3 regions of the Methylibium sp. Pch-M genome follow, and region 1 is predicted to be linked to each of the others. Evidence: predicted binding sites of a transcription regulator. Region 1 holds the regulator's gene; each other region holds the start of a gene.
What was found. Region 1 encodes sigma-54, which starts transcription at its own class of promoters, with help from an activator protein. Its sites were predicted from a motif close to TGGCANGNAANCTGCTTT; they were not measured.
Positions count from the first base shown of each region.

Region 2: the regulator sigma-54 is predicted to act here: its motif matches at 2,386-2,403, upstream of C1M51_RS13220 (outer envelope protein).
Region 3: the regulator sigma-54 is predicted to act here: its motif matches at 2,753-2,770, upstream of C1M51_RS04535 (aromatic/alkene/methane monooxygenase hydroxylase/oxygenase subunit alpha).

Region 1 covers NZ_CP029606.1:2,068,358-2,073,129, forward strand. The annotation lists gene C1M51_RS09985 (class I SAM-dependent RNA methyltransferase) at 1-1,005, opposite strand, end outside; gene C1M51_RS09990 (RNA polymerase factor sigma-54) at 1,093-2,616, opposite strand; gene lptB (LPS export ABC transporter ATP-binding protein) at 2,616-3,371, opposite strand; gene lptA (lipopolysaccharide transport periplasmic protein LptA) at 3,368-3,982, opposite strand; gene C1M51_RS10005 (thiol:disulfide interchange protein DsbA/DsbL) at 4,090-4,734, opposite strand.
Region 2 covers NZ_CP029606.1:2,723,831-2,728,602, forward strand. The annotation lists gene C1M51_RS13210 (LysR family transcriptional regulator) at 1-967, shown strand, start outside; gene guaD (guanine deaminase) at 990-2,327, shown strand; gene C1M51_RS13220 (outer envelope protein) at 2,576-3,436, shown strand; gene C1M51_RS13225 (ABC transporter ATP-binding protein) at 3,463-4,772, shown strand, end outside.
Region 3 covers NZ_CP029606.1:965,277-970,048, reverse strand. The annotation lists gene C1M51_RS04550 (GTP-binding protein) at 195-1,208, shown strand; gene C1M51_RS04545 (WD40 repeat domain-containing protein) at 1,240-2,364, shown strand; gene C1M51_RS04540 (hypothetical protein) at 2,361-2,561, shown strand; gene C1M51_RS04535 (aromatic/alkene/methane monooxygenase hydroxylase/oxygenase subunit alpha) at 2,873-4,540, shown strand; gene C1M51_RS04530 (NADH:ubiquinone reductase (Na(+)-transporting) subunit F) at 4,606-4,772, shown strand, end outside.

The DNA of each region.
Region 1 (4,772 bases):
CCCGTCGCCGCGCGAGCCCTTGGGGTCGATGCGCTCGCCATAGGGCGGGTTGAGCATCAGCGTGCCGCGTTCGGCGGGGGCGGTGCGCTGCAGCGCGTCGACCGTCTTCAGTTCGATCGCGGCGGCGACGCCGGCGCGTGCCGCGTTGCGCGCCGCGAAGTCGGTCATGCGGAAGGCCACGTCGCCGGCGAAGATGGGCACCGCGCTGGCATGCACGGCCGCCCGCGCGGCCTCGCGCAGCTCGCGCCACAGACGCTGGCTGCCGGCATCGCGGAACGGCCCGAGGCGCTCGAAGGCGAAGCGCCGCAGCGAGCCGGGAGCGATGCCACAGGCGATCTGCGCCGCCTCGATCGCGATCGTGCCGGAGCCGCACACCGGGTCGAGCAGCGGGCCGTCGGCCTCGCGGCCCTGCCAGCCGGCGGCGGCCAGCATCGCGGCGGCCAGCGTCTCCTTCAGCGGCGCCTCGCCCTGGTCCTCGCGCCAGCCGCGCTTGAACAGCGCCTCGCCCGAGGTGTCGACGTACAGCGTGGCGTGCTCGGGCGCCAGGTGCAGCAGCAGCGGCAGGTCGGGGCGGCGGGTGTCGACGCTGGGTCGCGCGCCGAGGGCGTCGCGCATCGCGTCGCACACGCCGTCCTTGATGCGCAGCGCGGCGAAGTTCAGGCTCTTGAGCGGCGCGCGCTGGGCCGTCACGTCGACCTTCAGAGTCTGTTTGGGGGTGATCCAGTCGGGCCAGCGCGGGCTGCGGGCCAGCGCGTACAGGTCGTCCTCGCTGCGGTAGGGCGCATCGGCCACCTGCCACAGCACGCGCTGGGCGAGCCGGCTGCCGAGGTTGAGCGCCATCGCCTCGCGCGGGCCGCCGTGCACCAACACGCCGCCGCGCTGCGTCCGTGCCGCCGCGCCCGGCAGCAGCCGGGCCACCTCGTCGGCGAGCAGCGCCTCGACGCCGGCCGCGCAGGGGAGGAACAACGAGGACGGCGGGGCGTCGGGCGGGAGGACGGCGTTCATGCGTGCAGAGGGGTTCGAGGGTTGCGCCCGCGCGTCGGTCGACGCCGCGCGAGGCCCTGGGTGCCGGTGGGGCCCGGGACCTCGTCGTCACATCATCGTGCGCCGCAGGTTGGCCGGCGCGATCTTCAGCGCCTCGCGGTACTTCGCCACCGTGCGGCGCGCCACCTGGATGCCCTGCTCTTCCAGCATGCTGCTGAGCTGGCTGTCCGACAGCGGCTTCTTGGCGTCCTCCGCGCTGACCAGCTGCTTGATCAGCGCGCGCACCGCGGTGCTCGATGCGTTGCCGCCGGCCTCGGTGTTGAGCGAGGAGCCGAAGAAGTACTTCAGCTCGAAGGTGCCGTAGGGCGTGGACATGTACTTGGCGGTGGTCACGCGCGAGATGGTCGACTCGTGCAGGCCCAGTTCGTCGGCGATCTCGCGCAGCACCAGCGGCTTCATCGCGATCGCGCCATGGCTGAAGAAGGCCTTCTGCCGCTCGACGATGGCCTGCGACACGCGCTGGATGGTGTCGAAGCGCTGCAGGATGTTCTTCATGAACCAGCGCGCCTCCTGCAGCCGCGAGCTCAGGCCCGCGCCCGATTCGGTGCGCGCGCCGCGCTGCTGCTTGATGGCCTGTGCGTAGAGGTCGTTGATGCGGAGCTTGGGCATCACGTCGGGGTTGAGCACGACGCGCCAGCCGCGGCCGGCCTTCTGCACGATGACATCGGGCACGATGATGTTGGCCTCGGCCTTGGTGAAGGGCCGGCCGGGCTTGGGCTCGCAGCGCACGATCAGTGCCTGCGCGGCCTTCAGCAGCTCCTCGTCGGCGCCGGTGGCGGCCATCAGCTTCTTGCCGTCGCGCCGCGCCAGCAGCTCGAGGTGGTACTTGCAGATCAGGATCGCGATCATCTGCGCCTCGCAGCGCGGTCCGGCCCGCAGCTGCAGCGTCAGGCACTCCGACAGGTCGCGCGCCCCCACGCCCAGCGGCTCCAGGTTGTGCAGCCACTTCAGCGCACAGCGCAGGCGGTCGAGCAGCTCCTCGACCGCGATGTCGTCCTCGTCGCCGGCCAGGCGCTGGGCGATCTCTTCCAGCGGGTCGGCCAGGTAGCCGTCCTCGTCGAGCGATTCGATCAGCACCATCACCGCGCCGCGGTCCTCGTCGCTCAGGCGCATGCCGCGCAACTGGTCGCGCAGGTGGTCCTGCAGGCTCACCCCGGCGCTGCTGCGCTCCATGGGGTCGAACTCGTCGCTGTCGTTGTTGCCGGCCTTGCCGGGCGTCTCGCGGATGCCGTCGAAGTCCTCGCGCTCGGTACCGTTCTCCCAGTCCTCGCGCTCGGTGGTGCCGAACTCGGCCGCATCCACCGCGACCGGCTCGGGGTCGGCGGCCGCCTCGGACCCCGAGCCCTCCCAGGCCTCGTCGGCCTGGCGTTCGGAGACCGTGGCGCGCTCCACCGGCGCGTCGAACGGCGTCGGCGCATCCTCCTCCACTTCGAGGAAGGGGTTCTGTTCCAGCATCTGCTCGACTTCCTGGTGAAGCTCGAGCGTGGAAAGCTGCAGCAGCCGGATCGACTGCTGCAGCTGCGGCGTGAGCGCCAGATGCTGCGAAAAACGGACCTGCAGGGAAGGCTTCATCACATCCTGAAGTGCTCGCCGAGGTAGACCTTGCGGACGTCGGCGTTCTCGACGATCTGCTCGGGGGTGCCTTCGGCCAGCACGCGTCCTTCGCTGATGATGTAGGCGCGGTGGCAGATGCCCAGGGTCTCGCGCACGTTGTGGTCGGTGATCAGCACGCCGATGCCGCGGCTCTTGAGGAAGCCGATGATTCGCTGGATCTCGATCACCGCGATCGGATCGACGCCGGCGAACGGCTCGTCGAGCAGGATGAAGCGCGGCTGCGTGGCCAGCGCGCGGGCGATCTCGACGCGCCGCCGCTCGCCGCCCGACAGGGCCGGTGCCGGGCTGTCGCGCAGCTTGTCGATCGACAGGTCGTGCAGCAGGCCGTCGAGCAGCTCGTCGATGCGTGCCTTGGTGTAGGCCTTGCCGCGCTCGTCGAACTGCAGCTCCAGCACCGCGCGGATGTTCTCCTCGACGGTGAGCTTGCGGAAGATCGAGGCCTCCTGCGGCAGGTAGGACAGCCCGAGGCGCGAGCGCTGGTGGATCGGCAGGCGCTCGATCGGCGCGCCGTCGATGCGGATCTCGCCGGCGTCGGCGCGCACCAGGCCCACGATCATGTAGAAGCTGGTGGTCTTGCCGGCGCCGTTCGGGCCCAGCAGGCCCACCACCTCGCCGGCCGCGACGGCGAGGTGCACGTCCTTGACGACCTTGCGGGCGCCGTAGCTCTTCTGCAGTCCGCGAGCCTCCAGGCGGCTCGCCATCGCCGTGTTCATGGCCGCGTCCCCGCCCCGGAGTTGGGCGCCGAGGCCGGGTTCTCGCGCGGCGTCAGCACCCCGCGCACCCGGCCCGGCGCGGCCGCGGAGGCCGGGCCGCCGAGCACCTGGAACACCTCGGTCACGTTGTCGTAGGAAATGGTGTTGCCGGCCACCTCGTCGGCCAGCGTGCTGCCGCGGAAGCGCCGCAGCACGGCCTGGTTCACGAGCCGCACGGTGTCGCCGCGGCCGTCGTACTCGAGGCGCTCGGCCTCGCCCTCGATGTACTCGTCGTTGCTGCCGCGCTTCTGGCGGAAGTAGGCGCGCTTGTTCGGCCAGCCGGTCGCCACCGCGGACTGGTAGCCCTCGGGACTCTGGCGCACCTCCACGCGGTCGGCGCGGATGACGATGCTGCCCTTGGTGATCTCGACGTTGCCCGACAGGATGTTCAACTGCTTGACCTCGTCGACCCGGGCCGAGTCGGCGGTGAAGGCCAGCGGCTGGCTGCGGTCAGCCTTTTCGGCGGCGAAGGCCGGCAGCAGGGCCAGCCCCAGCACCGCCAGGACGGCCCGGCCAACAGGCTGCGCCAGCAAGGTGCACCGCGATGCAGGATAGGGGGTCGGAGCGGACATGGAGGGAATCGGCATGAATCTTGCTGCCGATTCTAGGGTGAGTTCGACCGCTTGCCACGGCCGGCCGCCGCTCCGACGGCCGCTGTCGCGTCGACGCCAAACGAGGGTCAGCCGCTCTTGCGGATCTGGGCGATCAGGTGGTCGGTGATCGCCAGCGCGCGGTCGTTGCTGCCGGCCAGAGAACCCGACGTGTAGTAGGACCCGTTGATGCCGATCGCCGGCGTGCCGTCGATCTTGTAGCCGGCCGACAGCGCGGCGGCCTGGCGGGCCTTGGTCTGCACCGAGAACGAGTTCATCACGTCGAGGAACTTGGCCTTGTCGACGCCATTCTTCGCCACGAACTCGCCGATCGCCTCGGGCGTGTTCAGCGGATTGCGTTCGACGTGCATCGCGGTGAAGACCTTGCGGTGCAGGGTGTCGACCAGCCCCAGGGCCTCGATCGCGAAGTACAGCTTCTGGTGCAGCACGAACGGCACCTCGCGGAAGGCGACCGGCAGGCGCCGGAAGGTGATGTCCGGCGGCAGCTTCTTGACCCAGGCCTCGAGCATCGGCTCGAAGGCGTGGCAGTGCGGGCAGCCGTACCAGAAGAACTCCACGACCTCGAGCTTCTTCGGGTCCTGCGTCGGCTGGCGCTGCGACAGCTTCACGTAGTCCTTGCCCTCGACCGGACCGCCCTGGGCGTGGCCGAAGGCCGGCAGCAGGCCGACGCAGGTGGTGGCCAGCGACAGGGTCGTGAAGTCACGACGGTTCATGAGCATCCTTTCAGCGTTCAGACAGACGCAGCGGTGGA
Region 2 (4,772 bases), 660 kb from region 1:
GCTTTTCGACAAGATCGAGCTCCATCTCGTCCGCGTCCTCCATACCGTGATCACCGAACGCAGCGTCTCGCGCGCCGCCCTCAGGCTGCGCAGCACCCAGCCGGCCGTCAGCGCCCAGCTGAAGCGCCTGCGTGCGCTGGTCGGCGACCCGTTGTTGGTGCGTTCCGGCACCGGGATGGCGCCGACCGCGGTGGCGCTGCAGCTGCTGGAGCCGGCGGCCGATCTGCTGCGCAGCGCCGAGCGGCTGTTCGGCTCGCGCGCCGAGGCGCTGGCCTTCGACCCGGCGCACAGCGAGACGACCTTCCGCGTGGCGGCGAGCGACTACCTCGACCCGCAGTTCCTGCCCGCGCTCGTGACGCGGCTGCGCGCCGAGGCACCGGGCATCCGCGTGGAGGTGCTGCCGCTGTCGGCCGAGTTCGACTACCGCAAGGGCCTGGCGCGCGGCGAGGTCGACCTGGTGATCGGCAACTGGCTGCGGCCACCGGCCGAGCTGCACCTGGGCCGCCTGCTGTCCGACGAGATCGTCTGCCTGGTCGCCGAGGACCACCCGGCCGTGAAGAGCCCGCGCAGCTGGACCGCCGAGCGCTACCTGGCCAGCGAGCACATCGCGCCGACGCCGCTGCATCCTGGCGCGCGCGGTGTGATCGACGAGCACCTCGACGCGCTGGGTCTGGCGCGCGACATCGTGGTGCGCAGCCCCTACTTCGGCCTGGGGCCGCAGATGGTGGCGCACTCGCGGCTGGTGCTCACCACCGGCCGGCTGTTCTGCAGCCGCTACGTCGGTCAGCTGCCGGGCCTGCGCATCGTGCGCTGCCCGGTGCCGTTCCCGGCGCTGGTCTACTACCAGCTCTGGCACGAGCTGAGCCACCAGTCGGCCGCCGGCCGCTGGCTGCGCGGCGTGATGCGCGACGTGGCGCGCGGCCTGCCGAAGCCGGGTGCCGCGGTCCCGCGCGCCGGCGCTCACTGATGACCACGCAAGGGAGCACCGCATGAGCCAACGGCTGGCCCTGTTCGGCGACCTGCTCGACATCGAGGCCGACCCTGGCTTCGCCGCCCCCGGCGACGCCGCCGGCGTGCGCTACCGGCCCGACCACTGGCTGCTGGTGGAGGATGGCCGCATCGTCGGCGCCGAGCCGGCCCGCGCCGGCAGCGGCCCCGACGCCAGCTGGCAGCGCGTGGACCACGCCGGGCGGCTGATCACGCCGGGCTTCATCGACACCCATGTGCACTGCCCGCAGCTCGACGTGATCGCGAGCTACGGCACCGCGCTGCTCGAGTGGCTGAACACCTACACCTTCCCTGCCGAGCTGCGCTATGCCGATCCGCTGGTGGCGGCCAGCGGCGCCGAGCGCTTCGTCGATGCGCTGCTGGCGCACGGCACCACTGCGGCGGTGGTGTTCCCGACCGTCCACAAGGGCGCGACCGAGGCGCTGTTCACCTCGGCCCGCTCGCGCGGCATGCGGCTGGTGGCCGGCAAGGTGCTGATGGACCGCCATGCGCCCGACGGCCTGCGCGACGACGTGCTGCAGGCCGAGCGCGATTGCGCCGATCTGATCGCGCGCTGGCACGGCAACGGCCGCCTGTCGTATGCCGTGACGGTGCGCTTCGCGGCCACCAGCACGCCCGAACAGCTGGCGATGACCGGTCGGCTGTGCCGCGAACACCCGGGCGTCTACCTGCAGACCCACGTGGCCGAGAACACCGACGAGGTGCGCTGGATCGCCGAGCTGTTCCCCGAGGCGCGCAGCTACCTCGACGTCTACCACCGCCACGGCCTGCTGCACGAGCGCGCGGTGCTCGCGCACGGCATCTGGCTCGACGACACCGACCGCGCGCTGCTGCGCGACACCGGCGCGCAGATCGCCTTCTGCCCGTCGAGCAACCTGTTCCTCGGCAGCGGGCTGTTCGACTGGCAGGCCGCGGTCGACACCGGCTACCGCGTGTCGATGGCCAGCGACGTGGGCGGCGGCACCAGCCTGTCGATGCTGCGCACGCTGGCCGACGCCTACAAGGTGCAGGCGCTGCGCGGCGTGAAGCTGAGCGCCTGGAAGGCGCTGCATGCGGCCACGCGCGGCGCCGCCGAGGCGCTGGGCCTGGCGCACGAGATCGGGCAGCTCGGCGCCGGCGCGCTGGCCGACCTGGCGGTGTGGGACTGGGCCGTGGGCCCGGTGGCGACGCACCGCGACGCGGTGGCGCGCCGCGGCCGTGCCGGCGTGTCGCCGCTGGCCGCGCTGCACGAGCGCGTGTTCGCCTGGATGACGCTGGGCGACGAGCGCAACCTCGTCGCCACCTACGTGGCCGGCAGCTGCCGCCACGAACGCGGCTGAACGCGGGCGCGGCGCCTGCGTCGCCGTTGGGCGGTTCGTTCCGGCGTGGGATTCAACATGGTGCACAAACTGGTATACAAAAAGGACGATGCCTCTTTTGGTGGCATCGGGGCCGGCGGAGCGGCCTTTCCTTCTGGTACGGAAGTTGCGCAAGGACGGAGCGAGTCCGGAAGTCGCGCCGCGTTGGGCGGAGAGCGACCGAGGCTGCTCCGCTCACCGACGCCCCACCACTCCTCCGAAGGATCATGATGAACCCGACCTGCAAGACCGCCCTGGCGCTCGCGCTCGCCGCCACGAGCCTCACGAGCCTCGCCGCCGACTGGAGCGATACCGCGATCAGCGTGCGCTACGGCACCCAGTTCGCCGAGCCCTACAACAACAACCCGGACGGTTCGCGCAACGACATCACCAAGACGATCGTCGGCCTCACGCACGTGAGCGGCTACAAGTACGGCGTGAACTTCTTCAACGCCGACCTGCTGCTCTCGGACCGCAACGACCCGGGCGACGGCACGCCCGGCGCCTCCGGCGCGCAGGAGGTCTACATCGTCTACCGCCACCTGCTCGACATCGGCAAGGTGATGGGCAAGGACCTCAAGGTCGGCCCGGTGCGCGGCTTCGGCTTCACCGCCGGCTTCGACTGGAACACCAAGAACGACGGCTATGCCTCGAAGAAGCGCATGTTCGTGTTCGGCCCCACGGTGATGTTCGACGTGCCGGGCTTCGCCAATCTCTCGCTGCTGGCCTTCAAGGAAAGCAACTCGCCCAAGGGCATCGCCGACCGCTACACCTACGACACCCACCCGGCGCTGGCGGCGGAGTGGGGCATCCCGATCGGGAGCCTGCCGCTGGCCTTCGAGGGCTACGCGCTCTACATCGGCGACAAGGGCACCAACGAGTTCGGCGGCCCGACCAAGCCCGAGACCCACGTCGACATGAAGCTGATGCTCGACGTCGGCCTGCTGGCGGGCGCTCCCAAGGGCACCTTCAAGGTCGGCATCGCCTACGAGTACTGGAAGAACAAGTTCGGCAACCCGACCGAGACCCCGGGGGCCGGCGAGGGCGCGACCGCGCGCACGCCGATGATCCGCGCCGAGTACCACTTCTGAGCGTCGCCGCATCCGCTCCCTCGTCCATGCTCCGCCTCGAACTCCTCGGCATCACCAAGCAGTACCCGTCGGTCCGCGCGAACGACGGCGTGAACCTGCGTGTGGCGCCCGGGCAGATCCACGCGGTGCTGGGCGAGAACGGGGCGGGCAAGTCCACGCTGATGAAGATCATCTACGGCGCGGTGCGGCCCGACGCCGGCGAGATGATCTGGGACGGCCGCCAGGTGCAGATCGCGAGCCCGGCGCAGGCGCGCCAGCTCGGCATCAGCATGGTCTACCAGCACTTCAGCCTGTTCGACACGCTGACCGCCGCCGAGAACGTGTGGCTCGGCCTCGACAAGAGCCTGTCGCTGGCCGAGGTGACGGCGCGCATCGTGCAGGTCTCCAAGGTCTACGGTCTCGAGGTCGACCCGTCGCGGCCGGTGCACTCGCTGTCGGTCGGCGAGCGCCAGCGCGTCGAGATCGTGCGTGCGTTGCTCACCGATCCCAAGCTGCTGATCCTCGACGAGCCGACCTCCGTGCTGACGCCGCAGGCCGTCGAGACCCTGTTCGTCACGCTGCGCCAGCTCGCCGAGCGCGGCTGCTCCATCCTCTACATCAGCCACAAGCTCGACGAGATCCGCGCGCTGTGCCACCACTGCACGGTGCTGCGCGGCGGCAAGGTCACCGGCGAGGTCGACCCGCGCACCGTCGGCAATGCCGAGCTGTCGCGGCTGATGATCGGCGCCGAGCCGCCGAAGCTGCAGCACATCCAGGCGCGCCTCGGCGACGTGGCGCTGCAGGTGAGCGGCCTGACGCTCGCGAAGCAGTCGCCGTTCGGCACCGATCTGAAGGACATCGGCTTCGAGGTGAGGGCCGGCGAGATCGTCGGCGTGGCCGGCGTCTCGGGCAACGGCCAGCAGGAGCTGATGGCCGCGCTGTCGGGCGAGGACGCACGCGCGCCGGCCGGCGCGCTGAGCCTGTTCGGCCACGACATCGGCCGGCAGCCGCCGCGCGCGCGCCGCGCGCTGGGCCTGCACTTCGTCCCCGAGGAGCGGCTGGGGCGCGGCGCGGTGCCGACGCTGTCGCTGGCCGCGAACACGCTGCTGACGCGCACCGAGGCGGTGGGCCGCGGCGGCTGGCTGCGCATGGCCCAGGTGCAGCGCCTGGCCGCGGCGCTGATCGCGGCCTTCAACGTCAAGGCCGGCGGGCCGAAGGCGGCCGCGAAGAGCCTGTCGGGCGGCAACCTGCAGAAGTTCATCGTCGGCCGCGAGATCGACGCGCGGCCGAAGCTGCTGATCGTCTCGCAGCCGACCTGGGGCGTGGACGTCGGCGCGGCCGCGCAGATCCGCGGCGC
Region 3 (4,772 bases), 1.1 Mb from region 1:
ACCGCGGGGGGCGCCGTGAATCCTGAAATCGATCAAGCACTTATCTCGCGTTCGCCGGGGCACGCCGCGGATGGCATAGCGATTGCGCATTGGGGGCGACCCTCGGACCGCATCGCGGGCGATCGGGGATGGACACGAAGACCGTGGCAGGCGGGTGCGCAGCCCCGAACCGCGGCAGACCAAAGGACCGCAGCATGAATTCGAGAATTCCAGTCACCGTGATCACCGGCTTCCTCGGTGCCGGCAAGACGACCCTGCTCAATCGCATCCTGCAGGGCGCGGCCGGCAAGCGCTACGCCGTCATCGTCAACGAGTTCGGCGAACTCGGCATCGACGGCTCGCTGGTCGTCGGCGCCGAGGAGGAGGTGCACGAGCTGAACAACGGCTGCGTCTGCTGCCGGGTGCGCGGCGACCTCATCCGCGTCATGAGCGGCCTCATCCGCCGGCCGGGGCGCTTCGACGGCATCGTCATCGAGACCAGCGGCCTGGCCGACCCGGCGCCTGTCATCCAGACGCTGCACTTCGACGACTTCCTGCGCCAGCACACCCAGCCGGACAGCGTGATCTGCGTGGCCGATGCGCGCCACCTCGCGAGGCAACTGCAGGCCGCACCGGAGGCCGGCGCGCAACTGGCGCAGGCCGACCTGGTGTTGCTGAACAAGTGCGATCTCGCGAAGGCCGACGAGCTGGCCGTCTCCGAGATCGCCGTGGAGCGCGTGAACCCGACCGCCGAGGTGGTCCGCTGCGAGCGAGGCGACATCGAGCTCGACCGCCTGATCGGCCGCGGGGCCTTCGACCTCTCTCGCCTGCGGGTGCCGCCGCTGCAGATCCAGCGCGGCCGCATCGGCCGCGTGCCGCATGCCTACGTCGAGGTCGAGGAGGGCCGGCACGGCGACGGCCTGCGCTGCGTGTCGCTGAGCATCGAGCAGGCGTTCGACCCGAGCCTGTTCGTCGGCTGGCTGCTGCGCTTCGTTCGCGAGAACGGCGAGCACCTGCTGCGCGGCAAGGGCATCGTCTCGCTGCGCGGCAGCGAGAAGCGCTTCGTCTTCCAGACCGTGCACATGACGGTCGACAGCGGCATGGACCGCGCCTGGAAGGCCGGCGAGCCGAGGGGGTCGCGGCTGGTGTTCATCGGTCGAGACCTGAGCGCGATCGCACTGCGCGAGCAGTTGGAGGCGTGCCTTGCGCAAGTCGAGGTGACGCCGTGATGCCGTCGACACCGCGCCGGAGGAGCCTGCCATGAACCCGCCTCTGCTCGACGTGCTGGGCACGCAATGGGACATGAAGGCCCCGGTCGTCTCGATCTCCTGGAGTCACGACGGCCGCACCGCGGCCTGCGCGATGGGGGACGGCCGCGTGGCGTTCGCCGATGTGCGCTGGCCCCAGGGCCCGCGCCTCGAAGCGCGTCGGGGCGGCGGTGCGAGCCTGGTGCCGGCCGATGCGCCGGCGGTGGCGCCGACCGTCGTGACCGCACATGCGGGAAGCTGCCACGCGCTCGCCTCCGATGGCGACGGCAGCTTCGTGACCGGCGGCGACGATGGCCGCGTGATGCGCGTGCGGCCGGGTGCCGAACCCGAGGAGCTGGCGCGCATGCAGGGCCTGTGGATCGATGCCGTGGCCTGCGGGCGATCGGGCGACGTGGTCTATGCCGGCGGCAAGCGCGTGGCGCGCCTGCGCCATGGCGGGACCGACGAGATCGAGCTGCCGGCGTCGGCCACGGCGATCGCCTTCTGTCCCGACGGGCGCACGCTCGGCGTTGCGCATTCCGGTGGCGTGACGCTGTGGCACGAGGCCGCGCTGCCGCGACGCCTGGCGTGGCCGGGCTACCACCGCGCGATCGCATGGAGCCCGGACGGACGCTACGTGGTCACCGGCATGCAGGAGAACGCGCTGCACGGCTGGCGCGTGCAGGACGGCGGCGATATGGAGATGGCCGGCTACCCGGGCCAGCCGCTGTCGCTGGCGTTCACGCCCGATGGGACGCAACTGGCCACCAGCGGTGCGCTGCGGCCGGTGTGCTGGGATTTCGCGCGGCCCGGCGCCTCGCAGGCGCCGCGCGAGTGCGGCATCCAGAGCAAGGCGCCGGTCACCAGCGTCGCCTGTCACCCGCGCTACCCCGTGATCGCCGCGGGCTACCACAGCGGGGCCGTCACGCTGTGCCAGCCCGGCAGCGACAGCTTCCTGCTGCTCAAGGGCGCAGGCGGCGGCGCGCCCTCGGCGCTGGCCTGGTCGCCCGACGGCGAGCGACTGGCGTTCGGCACGCAGGACGGGTGGCTGGGCTGGATCGAACTGCCCGACCCCGTGTTCAGCCACCACCGGTCCGCGGCGGCGCGGCCGACATCAGAGAAGGAGAGATCGACATGAACGACCAAGAGACGCAATCGAAGGACAACTACTTCCAGCAGATCGCCGAGATCGCGAACGAGATGAGCACGGCCCACGGCCGCGACTTCGCCATCGGCACGCTGGTGCTCGCCGCCCGCTTCGTCGCCCAGCACGCGGCGCCCGACGGCAGCGACAAGGCGGCCGATGCGCCGGCCGGTGTGGTGGCCGCCGCCTGAGGGTGCCCCGTGCGCAACGCCATCCCGTTTCGCGAGCTCGGGCGTCGCACGACCCTGATGGCGGCGCGTCTCACGCTCGGACGCACGGCGGTCGTCCCTGACCCAGAACGAAACGGCCGCGCGATCGTGATGCGCGCTCCGTTCGTGGCTTCTCCCGGGAAGAAGGGCAACTCGCTAGGGATTGCGAGCAGTGGCACAGCGATCGCTATGGAGAGGAGGGGCCCTGGCCCAAGGACAGGTCGGCGGCACGACCGCGCGGCCTCGACGCACAGCAAACCGGTCCGAACGGATCAGCAGTAAAGGAGACCTTCATGTCAGCAGGTTTGACGCTCAACAAGATCACGTCCCAGAAAGGGATCAGCGTGGCCGAGGCGGCTCGGCGCATCGCCGACCTCGGATGGCAGCCCAGCTATGTCCAGGAAGCGATGACCTTCCCGACCGATTACAAGATCGGCAAGGCCCCGCGCGACCCGATGAAGCAGGTGCTGCGCTCCTACTTCCCGATGCAGGAGGAGAAGGACAACCGCGTGTACGGCGCGCTCGACGCGGCGCTGCGCGGCGACATGTTCCGCAACACCAAGCCGCGCTGGGTCGAATGGATGAAGCTGTTCCTGGCGATCATCCCCTTCCCCGAGATCTCGGCAGCGCGCTCGATGTCCATGCTCGGCCGCCTCGCCCCGGGCGAGGAACTGCGCACCGGCTTCACGATGCAGATGGTCGACGAGTTCCGCCATTCCACGATTCAGATGAACCTGAAGAAGTGGTACATGGAGAACTACATCGACCCGGCCGGTTTCGACATCACCGAGGCCGCGTTCGGCAAGTGCTACGCCACCACCATCGGCCGCCAGTTCGCCGAAGGCTTCCTGACCGGTGACGCGCTGACGGCCGCGAACATCTACCTGCAGGTCGTCGCCGAGACCGGCTTCACCAACACGCTGTTCGTCGCGATGCCGTCGGAAGCCGCCCGCAACGGCGACTACGCGCTGTCGTCGGTGTTCCTGTCGGTGCAGTCGGACGAGTCGCGCCACATCGGCAACGGCCACTCGCTGCTGATGTCGGTGGTCAACGACCCCGACAACCACCTGCTGCTCGAGCGCGACATCCGCTACGCGTTCTGGCAGAACCACGCCATCGTCGATGCCGCCATCGGCACGATCATCGAGTACGGCACCACCGACCGCAGCAAGAACAAGGAGTCCTACGCCGAGCTCTGGCACCGCTGGATCTACGAGGACTACTACCGCACCTACCTGCTCCCGCTCGAGAAGTACGGCGTCAAGATCCACCACGACGACGTCTCCGCCGCGTGGGACCGCCTGGTCAAGAAGAACTACGTGCACAAGGTCGCGCAGTTCTTCGCGGTCGGCTGGCCCGCCAACTTCTGGCGCATCGAAGCCCAGACCGAGAAGGACTTCGAGTGGTTCGAGCACAAGTACCCGGGCTGGTACGCGGAGTTCGGCGATTTCTGGAAGTGGTACGAGCGCAAGAGCGTGCCGGGCGAGACCAACATGCTGTTCGACCAGGAGAACGGCTACGTCTACCCGCACCGCTGCTGGAGCTGCATGGTGCCGGCGGTGATCCGTGAGGAGCTGGTGGTCGACGAGGTCGACGGCAAGCTCTACACCTACTGCTCCGAGCTGTGCCGCTGGACCCACAAGACGGCCTTCGCCGCCGAGTACGAGGGCCGCCCGACGCCGGCGATGGGCCGCTTCAGCGGTCGCCGCGAATGGGAAGAGTGCTACCACGGCTGGGACCTGGCCGACGCGATCAAGGACCTCGGCTTCGTCCGCTCGGACGGCAAGACGCTGGTCTCGCAGCCCCACCTGCGCTTCGACGACAAGCACATGTGGACGCTGGATCACGTGCGGGGCCACCAGCTCCAGAGCCCGCTCGTGCTGCTGCGCGAGATGACGCCCGAGGCGCGTGAGAAGCACATCGCCTCCTACCGCGCCGGCTTCAAGATCAAGCCGTTCTGACGCGGTTCTCAGGGGTCCCGGGCGGCGGTGCCGTCCGGGACGGACCAGATTATTCGGGGACAGACATGTCTGCAAAAACAGTCCACACCGTTCGTTTCGAGCCGGTCGGCGTCGAGATGGAGGTGGAAGAGGGGGAGTGGGTTCTGGATGCGGCGTTCCGGCAGGGTATCGCCTTGCCTCACGGTTGCCGTGAAGGCCGCTGCAGCAGCTGCAAGTGCGTGGTGCTGGACGG